One region of the Streptomyces sp. NPDC006294 genome, then DNA from elsewhere that is predicted to be linked to it. Evidence: riboswitches for the same ligand, from Rfam matches in the RefSeq annotation. Region 1 holds a riboswitch; each other region holds the start of a gene.

The links. A riboswitch is a leader RNA that binds a small molecule or an ion and turns the genes downstream of it on or off. The one in region 1 is predicted to bind cyclic di-AMP.
Positions count from the first base shown of each region.
Region 2: linked by a shared signal. The riboswitch ahead of ACFYOP_RS25585 (transglycosylase family protein) and the one ahead of ACFYOP_RS27265 (M23 family metallopeptidase) in region 1 are both predicted to bind cyclic di-AMP.
Region 3: linked by a shared signal. The riboswitch ahead of ACFYOP_RS21740 (C40 family peptidase) and the one ahead of ACFYOP_RS27265 (M23 family metallopeptidase) in region 1 are both predicted to bind cyclic di-AMP.
Region 4: linked by a shared signal. The riboswitch ahead of ACFYOP_RS23610 (NlpC/P60 family protein) and the one ahead of ACFYOP_RS27265 (M23 family metallopeptidase) in region 1 are both predicted to bind cyclic di-AMP.

Region 1 covers NZ_JBIAHV010000017.1:75,549-79,531, reverse strand. Annotated here, with positions in the region: gene ACFYOP_RS27270 (pitrilysin family protein) at 1-735, shown strand, start outside; cyclic di-AMP (ydaO/yuaA leader) riboswitch at 976-1,138, shown strand; gene ACFYOP_RS27265 (M23 family metallopeptidase) at 1,151-1,933, shown strand; gene ACFYOP_RS27260 (GntR family transcriptional regulator) at 2,169-2,846, shown strand; gene ACFYOP_RS27255 (HPr family phosphocarrier protein) at 3,049-3,330, opposite strand; gene ACFYOP_RS27250 (GNAT family N-acetyltransferase) at 3,497-3,983, shown strand, end outside.
Region 2 covers NZ_JBIAHV010000015.1:57,867-61,849, forward strand. Annotated here, with positions in the region: gene ACFYOP_RS25575 (cytochrome P450) at 1-1,006, shown strand, start outside; gene ACFYOP_RS25580 (transglycosylase family protein) at 1,213-2,145, shown strand; cyclic di-AMP (ydaO/yuaA leader) riboswitch at 2,416-2,602, shown strand; gene ACFYOP_RS25585 (transglycosylase family protein) at 2,609-3,295, shown strand; gene eno (phosphopyruvate hydratase) at 3,613-3,983, shown strand, end outside.
Region 3 covers NZ_JBIAHV010000011.1:292,467-296,449, reverse strand. Annotated here, with positions in the region: gene ACFYOP_RS21745 (LysE family translocator) at 132-761, shown strand; gene ACFYOP_RS21740 (C40 family peptidase) at 794-1,270, opposite strand; cyclic di-AMP (ydaO/yuaA leader) riboswitch at 1,274-1,436, opposite strand; partial or broken gene ACFYOP_RS21735 (hypothetical protein) at 1,773-2,087, opposite strand; partial or broken gene ACFYOP_RS21730 (ClpP family protease) at 2,095-2,514, opposite strand; gene ACFYOP_RS21725 (ABC transporter permease) at 2,599-3,588, opposite strand; gene ACFYOP_RS21720 (TetR/AcrR family transcriptional regulator) at 3,690-3,983, shown strand, end outside.
Region 4 covers NZ_JBIAHV010000013.1:124,800-128,782, reverse strand. Annotated here, with positions in the region: gene ACFYOP_RS23615 (hypothetical protein) at 1-275, shown strand, start outside; gene ACFYOP_RS23610 (NlpC/P60 family protein) at 337-1,515, opposite strand; cyclic di-AMP (ydaO/yuaA leader) riboswitch at 1,517-1,709, opposite strand; gene pcrA (DNA helicase PcrA) at 1,963-3,983, shown strand, end outside.

The DNA.
Region 1 (3,983 bases):
ACCGGCGTCGACCTGGACGCCGTGCTCGGCGACTCGCTGGGCACCTGGACGGGCGACAAGGCCGCGCCGCACCCGGTGCCCGCGATCACCGCCGACGACACCGGCCGCGTGATCGTCGTGGACCGTCCCGGGGCCGTGCAGACCCAGGTGCTCATCGGCCGGGTCGGGGCGGACCGCCACGACCGCGTCTGGCCCGCCCAGGTGCTCGGCACGTACTGCCTCGGCGGCACCCTCACCTCCCGCCTCGACCGCGTGCTGCGCGAGGAGAAGGGCTACACCTACGGCGTACGGGCCTTCGGCCAGGTGCTGCTCTCCGCGCCGGACGGCTCGGGCGCGGCCATGCTCGCCATCAGCGGCTCCGTGGACACGCCCAACACCGGCCCCGCGCTGGAGGACCTGTGGAAGGTGCTCCGTACGCTCGCGGCCGAGGGCCTCACCGACGCCGAACGTGACGTCGCCGTGCAGAACCTGGTGGGCGTCGCCCCGCTGAAGTACGAGACGGCGGCCTCCGTCGCGGGCACCCTGGCCGACCAGGTCGAGCAGCACCTCCCGGACGACTACCAGGCCCAGTTGTACGTACGGCTGGCGGAGACCGGCACGGTGGAGGCGACCGCGGCCGTGGTCAACGCCTTCCCGGTGGACCGGCTGGTCACGGTGCTCGTCGGCGACGCGTCGCAGATCGCCGAGCCCGTCAAGGCGCTCGGCATCGGCGAAGTGACGGTTGTCACGGGCTGAACGGAAGCCGCCGATCGGGCAGAAGGCGGAAAGCGGCGGATCGCCTGTCAGGCGCGGACAAGTGGAACCCCGGCTTCGGAGCGTTTGCCGGGGTTCCGTCGTATGCCCGTTTTGCGGGAGAGGTTGTCTGTCTGCCCTGTGGCATGCGCTACAAAACGGGCTGTTGGTTTGGCGATTGACGGACGAGATGCCTAGCGTCGGTCCGGCTGTTCGTCTGAAGATCGTCGCGCCCGCGGCGTCGGGCAGTCATCGCCGAGTCCCCGTCAGGCGCGAGCCTGGGGAGCCGGGGACCCAATCAGTCCCTGGGGTGAATCGGACGCCTTCGCCCGAGCGGAGGCGCCCGTAGGAGACCTTCCTGCTCCGAACCCGTCAGCTAACCCGGTAGGCGAGAAGGAAGGAAAGGATCAGCCTCTCCATGGCGTTCACCCGTGCCACCGGGAAGCATCGTGCCCAGAGCCGCCTGACGCGCAGGAGCGCGAAACTGGCCGGCGCCGCCGCACTCGCCACCACCGGCGTCGTCGGAACCCTCGCCTCCCCGGCTCTCGCCGCAGACGCTGCCGCCCTCTCCGTCGAGGACACCGGCCTCACCCAGATCATCACCATGGGCTCGCTCGCCGACGAGATAGCCGACCAGGCCGCCGCGCAGAAGCAGGAGGCCGAGGAGGCCGCCGCCCAGGCCCGTGCGCGGGAGAAGGCCGCGGCGGAGGCCAAGCGCAAGGCGGAGGCGCGCGCCAAGGAGGCCCGCGAGGCCGAGGAGCGCGCCGCCCGTGAGGCCGAGCGCAGGCGGCTGAACTCCTTCCAGCTCCCCATCGCCGGCTCCTTCGTGACCACCGGCTACAAGACCGGCGGCGCCCTGTGGTCCTCCGGCTCCCACTCCGGCGTCGACTTCCGCGCCCCGTCCGGCAGTTCCGTCGTGGCCGTGGGCTCCGGCACCGTCGTCGAGGCCGGCTGGGACGGCGCGTACGGCAACAGCGTCGTGATCCGGATGAACGACGGCACCTACACGCAGTACGGCCACCTGTCGTCGATCGGCGTCTTCGCCGGCCAGCAGGTCACGCCCGGCCAGCAGATCGGCCTCTCCGGCTCGACCGGCAACTCGACAGGGCCGCACCTGCACTTCGAGGCGCGGACCACGGCCGAGTACGGCTCCGACATCGACCCGGTCGCCTATCTGCGCTCGCACGGCGTCGCCGTCTGACCCCGGCGCCCCCCCGTGCGGCCGGCCCGTCGCACCCGCTCGCAAGGCCCCCGGCCCCCCGCCGGGGGCCTTCGGCCTATTCCGTGCCGTTTCCGCCATTCCGTGATTGCCGTGCGTGCCAAGAGATTTCCATGGTTTTCCGGCCGCCGTCGGAAAACGGCGCACATTGCAATAGAGTCACGGGAAGACACGTCCAACGGCTGCGTTTCGCTCGGATCAAGGCGGAGGTTCGGTCATGCGTATTCCCGCGCACTCGGTATGCACGGCGATCCGCGACGACATCGTCTCCGGTGTCTTCGAACGCGGCAGCCGGCTCACCGAGGAGCAGCTCGCCCGCCGCTACGGGGTCTCCCGGGTCCCGGTGCGCGAGGCGCTGCGCACCCTGGAGTCGGAGGGGTTCGTCGTCACCCGGCGGCACGCGGGCGCGTGCGTCGCCGAGCCCACGGAGCAGGAGGCCGCCGACCTCCTCGAGGTCCGCATGCTGCTGGAGCCCCTGGGGGCGGCCCGCGCCGCGCAGCGCCGCACGGAGGCGCACCTGAAGGTGCTTCGCGGCCTGGTCAGGCTGGGGCAGGAGAGGGCGCGCCGGGGCCAGGGCGAGGATCTGCGCTCCCTCGGCAACTGGTTCCACGAGACGCTCGCCCAGTCCTGCGGCAGCCCGGGACTGACCGCGCTGCTCACCCAGCTGCGGCACAAGATCGCCTGGATGTACGCGGTGGAGCAGCCGGCCGCGCCGGTCGAGGCGTGGGCCGAGCGCGGCGCGATCGTCGACGCCGTGGCGCGCGGTGACGCCGAGCGGGCGCGGGCGCTGACGGCGCTGCACGCGGAGCGGTCCGCCGGGGCGCACCGGCTGCGGCGCACCGTGCGGGTGAGGACTTCGCAACATCCCGTAAACACCACGAGCGGCCGGAATTAACAGACGGCGTATACAAAAGTGGTGCGGTGCTGTTTCTTTTGTGGATTTCTTTTCCCGGCGGCGTCCGTGAATTCGTGGTGCTCGCGGAATGCGCGTGGGCGGTTCCGGGAAAGCGGTGGTCGGGGAATGCGGAACCGCGGTGCCCCCCGTATCGGGGCACCGCGGTCTGTCGTACTGGGGGCCGGCTCGGCTCAGAAGGGAGTCAGACGGTCTCGGGGAGCTCGTCGAGACCCTCGGCGACCAGCTTGGCCAGCCGGTCCAGGGCGGCCTCGGCGCCGTCCGCGTCGGAGGCGAGGACGATCTCCTCGCCGCCCTGCGCGCCCAGGCCGAGCACGGCGAGCATGGAGGCGGCGTTGACCGGGTTGCCGTCGGCCTTGGCGATCGTCACGGGGACGCCGGCAGCCGTCGCGGCACGGACGAAGATGGACGCGGGGCGGGCGTGAAGGCCCTCGGCCCAGCCGACATTGACGCGGCGCTCAGCCATGGTGTTGCCCTTCAAGTCTTAGCGGGTTGTCTAGACCAGTCTCTCATGTGTTCCGGCGTGCTCTCCGACCGGTCCGAGGCGGTGGCGGACCGCCCGTGCGGCCTCCTCAGACTGCCCGCCGGCAACCGGCGGCGCGACCGCTGGGCCGCGCCGTAGGCTTTGCACCATGCAGACCTCGCAGGAGCACGCCTACCCGGCTCACTGGGAAGCAGACGTGGTGCTGCGCGACGGCGGCACCGCCCGGATCAGGCCCATCACGACCGAGGACGCCGACCGGCTGGTCAGCTTCTACGAGCAGGTCTCCGACGAGTCGAAGTACTACCGCTTCTTCGCCCCCTACCCGCGGCTGTCCGCCAAGGACGTCCACCGTTTCACCCACCACGACTACGTGGACCGGGTCGGGCTCGCGGTCACGGTCGGCGGCGAGTTCATCGCCACCGTCCGTTACGACCGGATCAACGCGCAGGGCCGCCCCGCGAGCGCCCCCGCCGACGAGGCCGAGGTCGCCTTCCTCGTCCAGGACGCCCACCAGGGGCGCGGCGTCGCGTCCGCCCTGCTCGAACACATCGCGGCGGTCGCCAGGGAGCGCGGCATCCGGCGGTTCGCCGCGGAGGTGCTGCCGGCCAACTCCAAGATGATCAAGGTCTTCCGGG
Region 2 (3,983 bases), on a different contig from region 1:
TCTGCTGAACATCGACCCGCCGGACCACACCCGGCTGCGCCGGCTGGTCTCCAAGGCGTTCACGCCGCGCCGGGTGGCCGAGTTCGCGCCGCGGGTGCAGGAGCTGACGGACCGGTTCATCGACGACATCTTCGAAAAACAGCACGGCGCGGAGAAGGGGGAGGCGGACCTCATCCACGAGTTCGCGTTCCCGCTGCCCATCTACGCCATCTGCGACATGCTCGGCGTCCCGCCCGAGGACCAGGACGACTTCCGCGACTGGGCCGGGATGATGCTGCGACATCTCAAGCCGGGCCACGGCGGCGGCCCGCGCGGCGGCGTCGCCCGCTCGGTGAAGAAGATGCGCGGCTATCTGGCCGAACTGATCCACCGTAAAAGGGAGGAGCCGGGAGACGACCTCATCTCGGGGCTCATCAAGGCGTCCGACCACGGCGAGCACCTCACCGAGAACGAGGCGGCCGCGATGGCCTTCATCCTCCTCTTCGCGGGCTTCGAGACCACCGTCAACCTCATCGGCAACGGCGTCTACGCGCTGCTGCGCCACCCCGAGCAGCGTGAGCGCCTCCAGGCGTCGCTGGCGGCCGGGGACAGCGGCCTGCTGGAGACGGGCGTGGAGGAACTGCTGCGCTACGACGGGCCGGTGGAGCTGGCGACCTGGCGGTTCGCCACCGAGCCGCTCACCGTCGGCGGGCAGCGGATCGCGGCGGGCGACCCCGTGCTCGTCGTCCTCGCGGCCGCCGACCGCGACCCGGCACGCTTCGACGCCCCGGACACCCTCGATCTGTCCCGGACCGACAACCAGCATCTGGGGTACGGCCACGGCATCCACTACTGCCTCGGCGCCCCGCTCGCCCGGCTCGAGGGGCAGACCGCGCTGGCCACCCTGCTCCGCAGAATGCCGGACTTGCGGCTTGCGGGGGATCCGGCCGATTTGCGGTGGCGTGGGGGGCTCATCATGCGCGGATTGCGCACTCTGCCCGTTGAGTTCACGGTGCAAACAAACTGACGCTGCGTCAAGTCTGTGACTTTCACGTGATCTCCGCTGCATCGACTTGTGACTCACGTTCGAATGCGACTACGTTCACCGTCACTCGGCAGGCATCAGCAGGCCGCAGGATTCTCAGCTGTCACGCGAAAGGCAACCGCATGCTCTCCGGGAACGGACGACACCGCCGACCCCGCCAGGCTCCGGCCCTCATCGTCGCGGCAGGGGTGACCGGTTCGGCCATCGCGATCCCGCTGCTCGGCGCGGGCTCGGCGTCCGCGGCCGACGCCGGCACCTGGGACCGCGTCGCGGAGTGCGAGAGCGGCGGGGCGTGGAGCGCCGACTTCGGCAACGGCTACTACGGCGGGCTGCAGTTCTCGCAGGAGACCTGGGCCGCGTACGGCGGCACCGCCTACGCGCCGAGCGCCGACCTCGCGAGCCGCTCGCAGCAGATAGCGGTCGCGGAGAAGGTCCTCGCCGCCCAGGGTCCCGGCGCCTGGCCCGCCTGCGGTCCGCTCGCCGGGCTCCAGGACGACGGCACCGACACCGGCGTCGACCCGGGCATCCTGCCGCTGCCGAAGCAGAGCGACGCGCCGGACGGCGAGCCGTCGCCCGACGCTTCCGATTCTCCCGACGACCCGCTCGACGTCCGCGAGCCGACCGGCCCGGCGGGCGACAAGCCCGCCGAGGGCTCGGCGGACGACTCGGACCCCACGGGCGGCTCCGGCGCGCCGGACACCCGTGACGCGGGCACGCCCTCCGGCGACGCGACCGACCGGCCGGCGACCGGGGGCGACACCCGCACGGCGCCCACGGACGACGCCACCGGGGCGGCCCCGTCCGGCGAGACGCCGACCGGCACCGGCAAGCACCGCGGTGCGCCGGGCGACGAGTCCGCCACGGGCGGTTCGGAGGGCGTACGCGAGGACGGCCGCCATGCCTCACGGGGTGACGGCGCGGGCCGCAAGGGTGACGTCGGGGCAACCGCCCCGGGCTCGTACACCGTTCAGCCCGGCGACAATCTGTGCGACATCGCCGCCGCGGAAGAGGTGCCCGGCGGGTGGCCGGCCCTCTACGAGGCGAACGAGAAGACGGTCGGATCCGACCCGGACCTCATCCTGCCCGGTCAGAGCCTCGACCTGAGCCTGGGTCAGGGCTAGTTCACGCGGCGGTTCATGGGCTTATGTCCGCTTCGTTCGAGTGAGACAAGGGTCTCTTCGCCCCAACTGGGGTGCAACGCCCCACGAATTCGGCCACTCCGCCCCTCACCTGCGAAAACGGACATCTTCGGGTGGTCGGTTCGGGCGTTTTCTCCCCGATGTTCGACTTTGAACATCGGGGAGTCCTGTGTCTACGGTCTGAACCGCTCGCCACCGCGGGCACCGTCGACCGATACGCCGAATCCTGCCGTCGGTCGGGGGGAACAGTCGTCGCTCAGAGCGCCGAAGGCAGGAGCGGGGGACCCAAGGTAAGCGCCGGGGCCGTTCGCCCGGATCGAGAGATCCGGCGGACCGGAGCCGGCTGGGGGTGAAGCCCGTACGTCCCACGGACGTACGGCCGGGCAACTCACAGGCCCGAACCCGACAGCTCACCTCGTAGGCGTCGGTGAGGAGAAGTTCCATGCTGCGTTCTTCCGGCAAGGCCAAGCACCGTCGTCCGTCGAAGGTCACCCGTCTCGTCGCGCTCGCCGGTGTCGCCGGCGCCGCCATCGCCGCCCCGGTTCTCGGCGCGACCTCCGCCTCCGCCGCCACCGCTTCCGAGTGGGACGCCGTCGCCCAGTGCGAGTCCGGCGGCAACTGGTCCATCAACACGGGCAACGGCTACTACGGCGGTCTGCAGTTCTCCGCCTCCACCTGGGCCGCGTACGGCGGCACCGCGTACGCCTCGACCGCCGACCAGGCGTCCAAGGTCCAGCAGATCGAGATAGCCGAGAAGGTCCTGGCCGGCCAGGGCAAGGGCGCCTGGCCGAGCTGCGGCGTCGGCCTGTCCAGCGCCTCCTACGGCGGCGGCTCCGCCGAGGCCGCGCCCGCGCAGCCGTCCCAGGAGCGCTCCGAGGCGCCCACCACGCGCTCCGAGCGCACCGAGGCCCCCGCCCCGGCCCCGAAGGCCGAGCGGCCCGCCGCCGCTCCGAAGGCCAAGGGCTTCAAGAAGGGTGACGGCGAGTACAAGGTCGAGGCCGGCGACACCCTCGGCAAGATCGCGCAGGCCGAGAAGGTCGAGGGCGGCTGGGAGAAGCTGTTCGAGCTGAACAAGGACATCGTCGAGGACGCCGACGTGATTTACCCGGGCCAGCAGCTCCACCTGCGCTGACCCGCCCCTGCCTCCCACGGTCCGGCGGTCGTGGGAGGCGCCCGTCTGTCGAACGGGACCCGAGCACCCCGGTCCGGCGCGCCTTCCCCCGTACGCGCCGGGCCGGGGCCCGTTCCGTCGAGGGGTCGGGGTCTGCCGGAGGAAGCGGGTTACCCGCTGGTAGGAACCATCCTGTTTGTCCGGTCACAAGGGGCTTGATGCCCTTTTTCGTCCCAGGGGGCGGGCATCGGCCGGGCCTTTGCCGCCGGGGCGGTTAGGCTCTTGCCGCAAGGCCAAGCAGACCTCTGCACTTTTCTCGCGTCACATCCCAGAAGGAGATGCTCGTGCCGTCCATCGACGTCGTCGTAGCCCGGGAAATCCTGGACTCCCGAGGCAACCCCACGGTCGAGGTCGAGGTTGGCCTCGACGACGGCAGCACGGGTCGTGCTGCAGTTCCGTCCGGCGCCTCCACCGGTGCGTTCGAGGCTCTCGAGCTCCGCGACGGTGACCAGAACCGCTACCAGGGCAAGGGCGTCGAGAAGGCCGTCCTCGCCGTCATCGAGCAGATCGGCCCGGAGCTCGTCGGCTACGACGCCACCGAACAGCGCCTGATCGACCAGGCGATGTTCGACCTGGACGCCACCCCGGACAAGTCCTCGCTCGGCGCCAACGCCATCCTCGGCGTCTCCCTCGCCGTCGCGCACGCCGC
Region 3 (3,983 bases), on a different contig from region 1:
CCCTACCCGAAAGCTGACGACCAGCGACGTCTCATCATCCCAACTGAAAAGCGGAGGTTAAGCGTTGCTTCAGACCTGCCTGCAAGGATTGCACGTACTCGTTAAGGCCCCGGACGGTCCAGTCTGGGGCCATGGACGTACAGCTGATCGCCTTCCTCGGGGTCGCCGCGGGCATGGTCGCCATGCCCGGAGCGGACTTCACCGTCGTCGTACGCAACGCGATCACCTCGCGGCACGCCGGCGTCGCCTGCGCGGTGGGCGTCGCGGCCGGTCTGCTCGTCCACACGGCGCTGGCCGTCGCGGGGCTCGCGGCCCTCCTCGCGACGGTGCCCCTGCTGTACCGGACGCTGCAGATCGCCGGCGGCGCGTACGTGCTGTACCTGGGCGTCCGCGCGCTGCGGACCGCGCTCCGTGCGCGGCCGGACGCCCCCGAGCTCGAGGGCGCGACCGTGAGCGGCGTCGGACGGGGCCTGCGGCAGGGCTTCCTCACCAACGTGCTCAACCCGAAGGCGCCGGTGCTCTTTCTGAGCCTGCTTCCGCAGTTCGTTCCCGACGGCGCCGCGGTGCTGCCGCGCACCCTGCTGCTGGCGGGCATCGTCGTGCTGCTGGCGCTGATCTGGTTCCCGGTAGTGGCGCTGCTGGTCGACCGGCTCGGCCGGTGGCTGCGCAGGCCGCGCACCGCCCGCGCCGTCGAGGGCGCGTCCGGCGGTGCGCTGACCGTGCTCGGCGCGACGCTGCTGGTCCAGTCGACGGCGCACTGACAGCGCGCCACCGCGAGGGAACTGCCGGGGTGTCAGCGCACCCGGCCGTACTTGACGCTCCGCGTCCAGATCTTGGCCAGGCGGACCACGTCCCCGGTCTTCGGCGAGTGCCAGATCCTGCCGTTCCCGGCGTAGATCCCCACGTGGTACACGGCACCGCCGGAATGGAAGAACACCAGGTCACCGTGCCGGCGGTCGGAGGCGGAGATGTGCCGGGTCCGGTTGTACTGCTGCTGTGCGGTCCGGGGCAGTATCTTCCCGGCCTTCTGGTACGAGTAGAGCGTCAGCCCGGAGCAGTCGAAGCGGTTGGGGCCCGTGGCGCCGTACCGGTACGGCGATCCCTGCTTCGACGCCGCCACCTTGAGCGCCTTGCTCGCGTGGCTGCTGATCGCGTGGGCCGGCGTGGCGCCGCCCGGGGCGAGGAGTGTGCCGCCCACGGCGGCGATCGTCAGTGCCGATACGGCGCCCGCCCGGGAGAAGAGGAGCGGGAGATGAATCTGCGCAGTCATGCGCAACCCTTCGTCAGCCGCCTGTGAAGGGTGACCTGTCGGGTTCGGACCGGCGAAGACGCCCGGCCGCCGAAGCGGCTTCACCCCAAGGCGTGTCCGGGAGCCGGTCACGCCGTACTGCTCGGGTCCTCCACTCCTGCCGATGCACTTCCGTCGACCAGACGTCCGGCGCGGCGGCAGGACTCAGCGTCCGCCCGGACCGCCCCGTCGAGGTGACGGGGGCTTGTCGTCCCACGGATCGTTACCCACCCATGTCCGGTTTCCGAGTTGAAACGGCTTTTGTGAAGCTGATCACGACTGGCCCTTTCGGGTGGGCAGGACTGTCGGGCCGCTTTTCCCGTGACCCGGAAACATGGTCGTACCAGCGGCGAAGCAGTCGACTGCGCCAGATCGGTGGCCGCGTGGCGCAAGTCGCACGAGAGGCAACAACTTCGGCGAAGCTCCACCGAACGGGCGACGAATGCCGCTGGCCGGGCGGCGGTTGGCGGCAGCAGAGCGACCGTCAACTTCTCGAAACCGGCGGCACGGTCACCCGTTTCGCCCTGCGCTCACCGTCGGGTACGCGCAACGCCTCGGTGAGCGTGTGCGTGTGCGTGTACACCTCGCTCTCGCCCGTACGCGCATGAGCGTCAGGGCCTCCTTGAGTGCGCCCGCCCCCGCCCGACCAGCGCCTGCGCGGCGCGCAGGGCCGAGTAGGGGTGGGGGGAGCGGGCCGGGTTGTCCGGCCGACCAGGTCGAGGACTTCGAGGTAAAAGTCGACGAACTCGGCCTCGGCGCGCGTGAGAGCGGGCAGCGGTGGCAGTTCGGGCGGCAGCATGCCCGGCTCACCTCCCGGCGGGGGAGGGCGCGGCCGAGCTCCTGCGGGAGGCGATGACGTGATCGATCAGGCCGTACTCGCTGGCCGCCGACGCGTCGAACACCTTGTCCCGCTCCAGGTCGCCGGCGATACGCCCCGGAGTCTGTCCGGTGTGGCGCACGAGCATCCCGGCCAGTTGTTCGCGCAGCCGCAGCAACTCGGCGGCGTGGATCTCCAGATCGGACGGCTGTCCGCGCAACGGCTCCTGGTACGAGGGCTGCTGCATCACGACGCGGGCACCCGGCAGCGCCATCCGCTTCCCCGGCGCACCGGCGGCGAGCAGCGCGGTCGCGACCGAGGCGGCCCGGCCGAGGCGGGTGGTCGCCACGTCGCAGGTGATCACCTGCATCGTGTCGTAAACGGTGGCCATGGCGCTCAGCGATCCGCCGCGGCCAGGACTCTCCGCGACCGCACAGCAGAAGACCGCGCGTCCCCGTCCGCTACAGCGGGGACGCGCGGCCCGTTCGCGGGGTCAGGCGGCCGGGACGGCGGAGGGGCGGGGTGACGCACCCGCCGGGGCCGGGGCCGGGGAGCGGCGGTGGGCGACGAGTACCGCGGTCAGGCCCAGGGCCGCCCATACGGACAGCGTCAGCAGTGCCGCGGCCCCGCCGCTGCCGTCGAAGTACGCCACCGAGCGCATCAGTGTCGCGCCCGCGCCCGGCGGCAGCCACTGGCCGAGGTCCCCGACCGGCCCGGGGAGCAGTTCCGGTGCGGACGACGCGCCGGAGAACGGGTTGCCGAGCAGCACCATCACCAGGGCTCCGGCCCCGATGCCCGGCGTGCCGAGCAGGGCGGCCAGCCCGGCGACGGGTGCGCCGACCGCGGCGACCGTGAGGCTCAGCGCGCCCGCCTCCGCCCACCAGCCGCCGTCGAGCACGCCGAGCCAGCTGTGGGCGATCGCCGTGGCGGTGATGCCGACCAGGACGGCCGCGCCGGCGAGCGCACCGGCGGCCCGGGTGCCGCGCAGGCCCAGCAGGGTCACCAGCGCGCCGGCCGCGACGCCGCCGAGGACCAGCGGCAGGACGCTCGCGGGGAGCGCGCTGCCCCGCGGGTCGCCGGCCGGGAGGGGCGCGAGGTCCGTCACCCGCACCTCGGCGCCCGGCGGGGCCTGCGCCGTCACCGCCTGCTCCAGCAGCTGGGCGACGGCGGGGCCGCCTCCGGTGGCGATCAGCAGCTTCGGGCCCTCGGGCGCGGCGACCACGGCCCCGTATACGACCCGGTCCTCGATCGCGGTCCTGGCGGCGGCCTCGTCCTCGTAGCGGTGGACGTCGAAGGCGCCGCCGCGCTCTTCGAAGCGCTGCTCGAGCTGACCCGCGGCCGCGGTGGGGCCCGCGACGCCGATGGGCAGGTTGCGCGGCGCGGTCCTGGCGGCCGGCCAGGCGAAGGCCCACAGGGCCAGCGCCGCCACGACCGGGACCAGGACCATCACCGCGATCACGCGGCGGTGAGGTGCAGCGGACATGGGAACCCCCTGAAGAGAAGGATCGTTCGTTTTATCTTGTCGCCACTGTCCCGCCGCGATCCGAGCTTGTCAAGAATGAATGTTCGTTTTACTTTTGGCCCATGGCTCGCGTATCCCAGGAACACCTCGACGCACGTCGCCGCCAGATCCTCGACGGCGCCGCCCGCTGCGTCTCCCGCAACGGCTTCCACGCCACGTCCATGCAGGACATCCTCCGTGAGTCGGGACTGTCGGCCGGGGCGGTGTACCGGTACTTCCGCAGCAAGGAGGAGCTGATCGCGGCCATCGCCGACGAGGCGTTCGGCAGCATCCGCTCGGCCTTCGAGGAGGCGGCGCGGACCACACCGCCCCCCACGCCAGACGTGCTCCTCGGGCGGGTGCTGCGGCGGATGCTG
Region 4 (3,983 bases), on a different contig from region 1:
TGAAGGCGATGGGGGAGGGCACGGCCCGCTTCAACCCGGCGATGCTGCACGGCGCGCTGACCATGCTGGTCACGGGCGTGGCGCTGGTGGGTCTGAACCAGGCGGACGACCAGACGGTGAACAACCTCAAGATCGGCGTCAAGCTGGCGGTCCTGGTGGTGATCCTCGGCCTCGTCTACGTCAAGCGGGACGAGGAGAAGGTCGACAAGGCGCTGTTCGGCGCGGTCGGCGGCCTGACCATGGTCAACGTCTTCATCGCCACCCTCTGGACCTGATCCGGGCGGGACATGCCGGCGCCCGGGCGGCTCGACCGCCCGGGCACTCGTGCGAACGCGGTCAGGCGGGGCGGACGCTGCCGTAGATCGGCATGTAGAAGATGGACTCCTCGCGCACGTTCGTGCCCGGCTTGGGGGCGTGGATCATCTTGCCGTCGCCGATGTAGATCCCGACGTGGCTGATGTCGTCGTAGAAGAAGACCAGGTCGCCGGGGAGCAGATCCGCCGTCGCGACGCGGGTGCCGACCTTCACCTGGTCCCAGGTGGTGCGCGGCAGGTCCACCCCGGCCGCCTTCCAGGCGGCCGCGGTGAGGCCGGAGCAGTCGTACGAGCTCGGGCCCGTCGCTCCCCACACGTACGGCTTGCCGATCTGGGCGCGGGCGAAGGCCAGCACCTTGTCGGCCTTCGCCGCGTAGGTGCCGTCGTCCGTGCCGGTGCCCGTACCGGTGTCCGTTCCCGGGTCGGTCGTGCCGGGGTCCGTGCTCGGGGCCGTCTCGCGCTCCCGGGCCTGCCGCTCGGCCTCCGCCCTGGCGGCGGCCTCGGCCGCGGCCTTCGCCTCGGCCTTGCGGCGGGCCTCCTCCTCCTTCTTCCGCTCGATCGCGGCGAGCCGTGCCTTCTCCTCCGCCGTCAGCGTCGACAGCAGGGTGCGCGCCTCCGCGAGCTTGGTCTGCACCGTCTGCTTGCTGGTGCGCAGCGCCTCCTGGGAGTCCGTGAGGGACTCGAGACGCTTCGTCGCCGCCGTGCGCTGCTTGGCCGCCGCGGCCCGCTCGGTCTCGTACTCGGTGACCGCGGTGCGCTGCTGGGCCGTCATCCGGTCCATCAGCTGCGTCTGGTCGAAGTACGCCTGCGGGCTGTCCGCGAACATCAGCGCGGCGGTGGGCGTGACGGAACCGGTGCGGTACTGCGCGGCCGCGTAGTTGCCGAGCTCGCGGCGGGACTCGTTCAGCTTCTCGGTGCGCTTGGCCGCCTCGTCGAGGAGCCGGTCCACCTCTTGGCGCTTGTCCGCGGTGGCTTCCTTCGCCTTGTTGTACTCCTGCGTGGCGCTGCTGGCCTGCCGGTACAGGTCGTCGACCTTCTTCTGCACCTCTTCGATGCTGGGCTTCGGCTCGGCGGGCGCGGCGGTCGCGCTCTGCGTGGAGAGCAGGGTCACACCCGCGAGGGCTGCCGTGGTGAATCCGACGGCGGAGGACGGTTTGGTGCTTCGGCTGCGGGGCTTGCGATGCGACGCCAAGGCCGGCATCTCCTTCTTCCGTGGACCGCCTACCGGGTTAGCTGTCGGGTTCGGGCGAACGGAAGGTGCCCTACGGACCGAGTGGCGCGCGGTCCGATTCACCCCGGTGGTACTGGGTCCTCCCGCGTCGAGGACGGTGTCGGGAGGGTGGGTCCCCGGTTCCGAACTCCGTTGCCGGAGGCCGGATTCGGCGCAGGCCGCCCGTTCGGCGTGGTTCGCCGGGAGGGGTGCGGGCCGCCTGGTCGAGCACGCTAGCCAACTCGTGCAGCCGCTGTGAAGGTTGATGTTCGATATGTCCGATACATTTTCGTGACCTTTTTCGGCGCATGATCCCGTGCCAGCTCCCGGAGGCGGCTTCGTCGCCTGGCGGAATCGCGCCGTCACCCACCGTCGCCCGCTGCCGGTGTTCGGCGTGCGGCCACGGTTGTCGGTGGGGCAGCCTAGACTCGTTAAGCGATGAGCAGCCTCTTTGACGACAGCTTCCTGGCGGACCTCCAGCCCCAAGCGGACGAGCATCCGCCGCCGCCCGAGGACTCGGCTCCGGAGCAGATCCCGGACGACCTCTTCCAGGGCGCCTTCGACGTGCCCCCGGCCCGCGACGGGTACTACCGCGACGGCGCGCCGCGCCCTGTCGTGGACCCCGCCGCGCTCCTCGACGGGCTGAACGAACAGCAGCGCGCCGCTGTCGTGCACACAGGGTCACCCCTGCTCATCGTGGCCGGCGCCGGCTCCGGCAAGACGCGGGTGCTCACGCACCGCATCGCGCATCTGCTCGGGACCCGCCATGTGCACCCCGGCCAGATACTGGCGATCACCTTCACCAACAAGGCCGCCGGCGAGATGAAGGAGCGCGTCGAGCAGCTGGTGGGCCCGCGTGCCAACGCCATGTGGGTCATGACCTTCCACAGCGCGTGCGTGCGCATCCTGCGCCGCGAGTCCAAGAAGCTGGGCTTCACCTCGTCGTTCTCGATCTACGACGCCGCCGACTCGAAGCGGCTGATGTCGCTCGTCTGCCGCGATCTGGACCTCGACCCGAAGAAGTTCCCGCCGAAGTCCTTCAGCGCCAAGATCTCGAACCTGAAGAACGAGCTGATCGACGAGGAGACCTTCGCCGACCAGGCTCAGGACGGCTTCGAGAAGACGCTCGCAGAGGCGTACCGGATGTATCAGGCGCGGCTGCGCGAGGCCAACGCCCTGGACTTCGACGACATCATCATGACGACGGTCCATCTCCTCCAGGCGTTCCCGGACGTCGCCGAGCACTACCGCCGCCGCTTCCGGCACGTCCTCGTCGACGAGTACCAGGACACCAACCACGCGCAGTACACGCTCGTGCGCGAGCTGGTGGGGACCGGTTACGAGGACCTGGACCCGGCCGAGCTCTGCGTCGTCGGCGACGCCGACCAGTCGATCTACGCCTTCCGCGGCGCGACCATCCGCAACATCCTCCAGTTCGAGGAGGACTACCCGGACGCGACGACGATCCTGCTGGAGCAGAACTACCGCTCCACCCAGACGATCCTGTCCGCCGCCAACGCCGTCATCGAGCGCAACGAGTCCCGCCGGCCCAAGAACCTGTGGACCAACGCGGGCGAGGGCGCCCAGATCACCGGCTACGTCGCGGACACCGAGCACGACGAGGCCCAGTTCGTCGCCGACGAGATCGACCGGCTCACCGACCAGGGCGAGGCGCAGGCCGGCGACGTCGCCGTCTTCTACCGCACGAACGCCCAGTCGCGTGTCTTCGAGGAGATCTTCATCCGCGTCGGCCTGCCCTACAAGGTCGTCGGCGGGGTGCGCTTCTACGAGCGCAAGGAGGTCCGCGACGTGCTGGCCTATCTGCGCGTCCTCGCCAACCCCGAGGACAACGTCCCGCTGCGCCGCATCCTGAACGTGCCGAAGCGCGGCATCGGCGAGCGCGCGGAGGCGATGGTCGACGCCCTCGCGCTCCGGGAGAAGATCACCTTCCCGCAGGCCCTCAAGCGGGTCGACGAGGCGTACGGCATGGCGGCCCGCTCGGCCAACGCGGTCAAGCGGTTCAACGTGCTCATGGAGGAGCTGCGGACCATCGTCGACTCGGGCGCCGGCCCGGCCGTCGTGCTGGAGGCCGTGCTCGAGCGGACCGGCTATCTCGCCGAACTGCAGGCGTCCACGGACCCGCAGGACGAGACCCGTGTCGAGAACCTCCAGGAACTGGCGGCCGTGGCGCTCGAGTTCGAGCAGGAGCGCGGCGAGGGGGAAGGGGCCGGCACGCTCGCCGAGTTCCTCGAGAAGGTGGCACTCGTCGCCGACTCCGACCAGATCCCCGACGCACCTGCTGAATCTGCTGCTGACGCAGCGGGTTCCGAGGACACCGGCGTCATCACGCTGATGACGCTGCACACCGCCAAGGGCCTCGAGTTCCCCGTCGTGTTCCTGACCGGCATGGAGGACGGGGTCTTCCCGCACATGCGGGCGCTGGGGCAGACGAAGGAGCT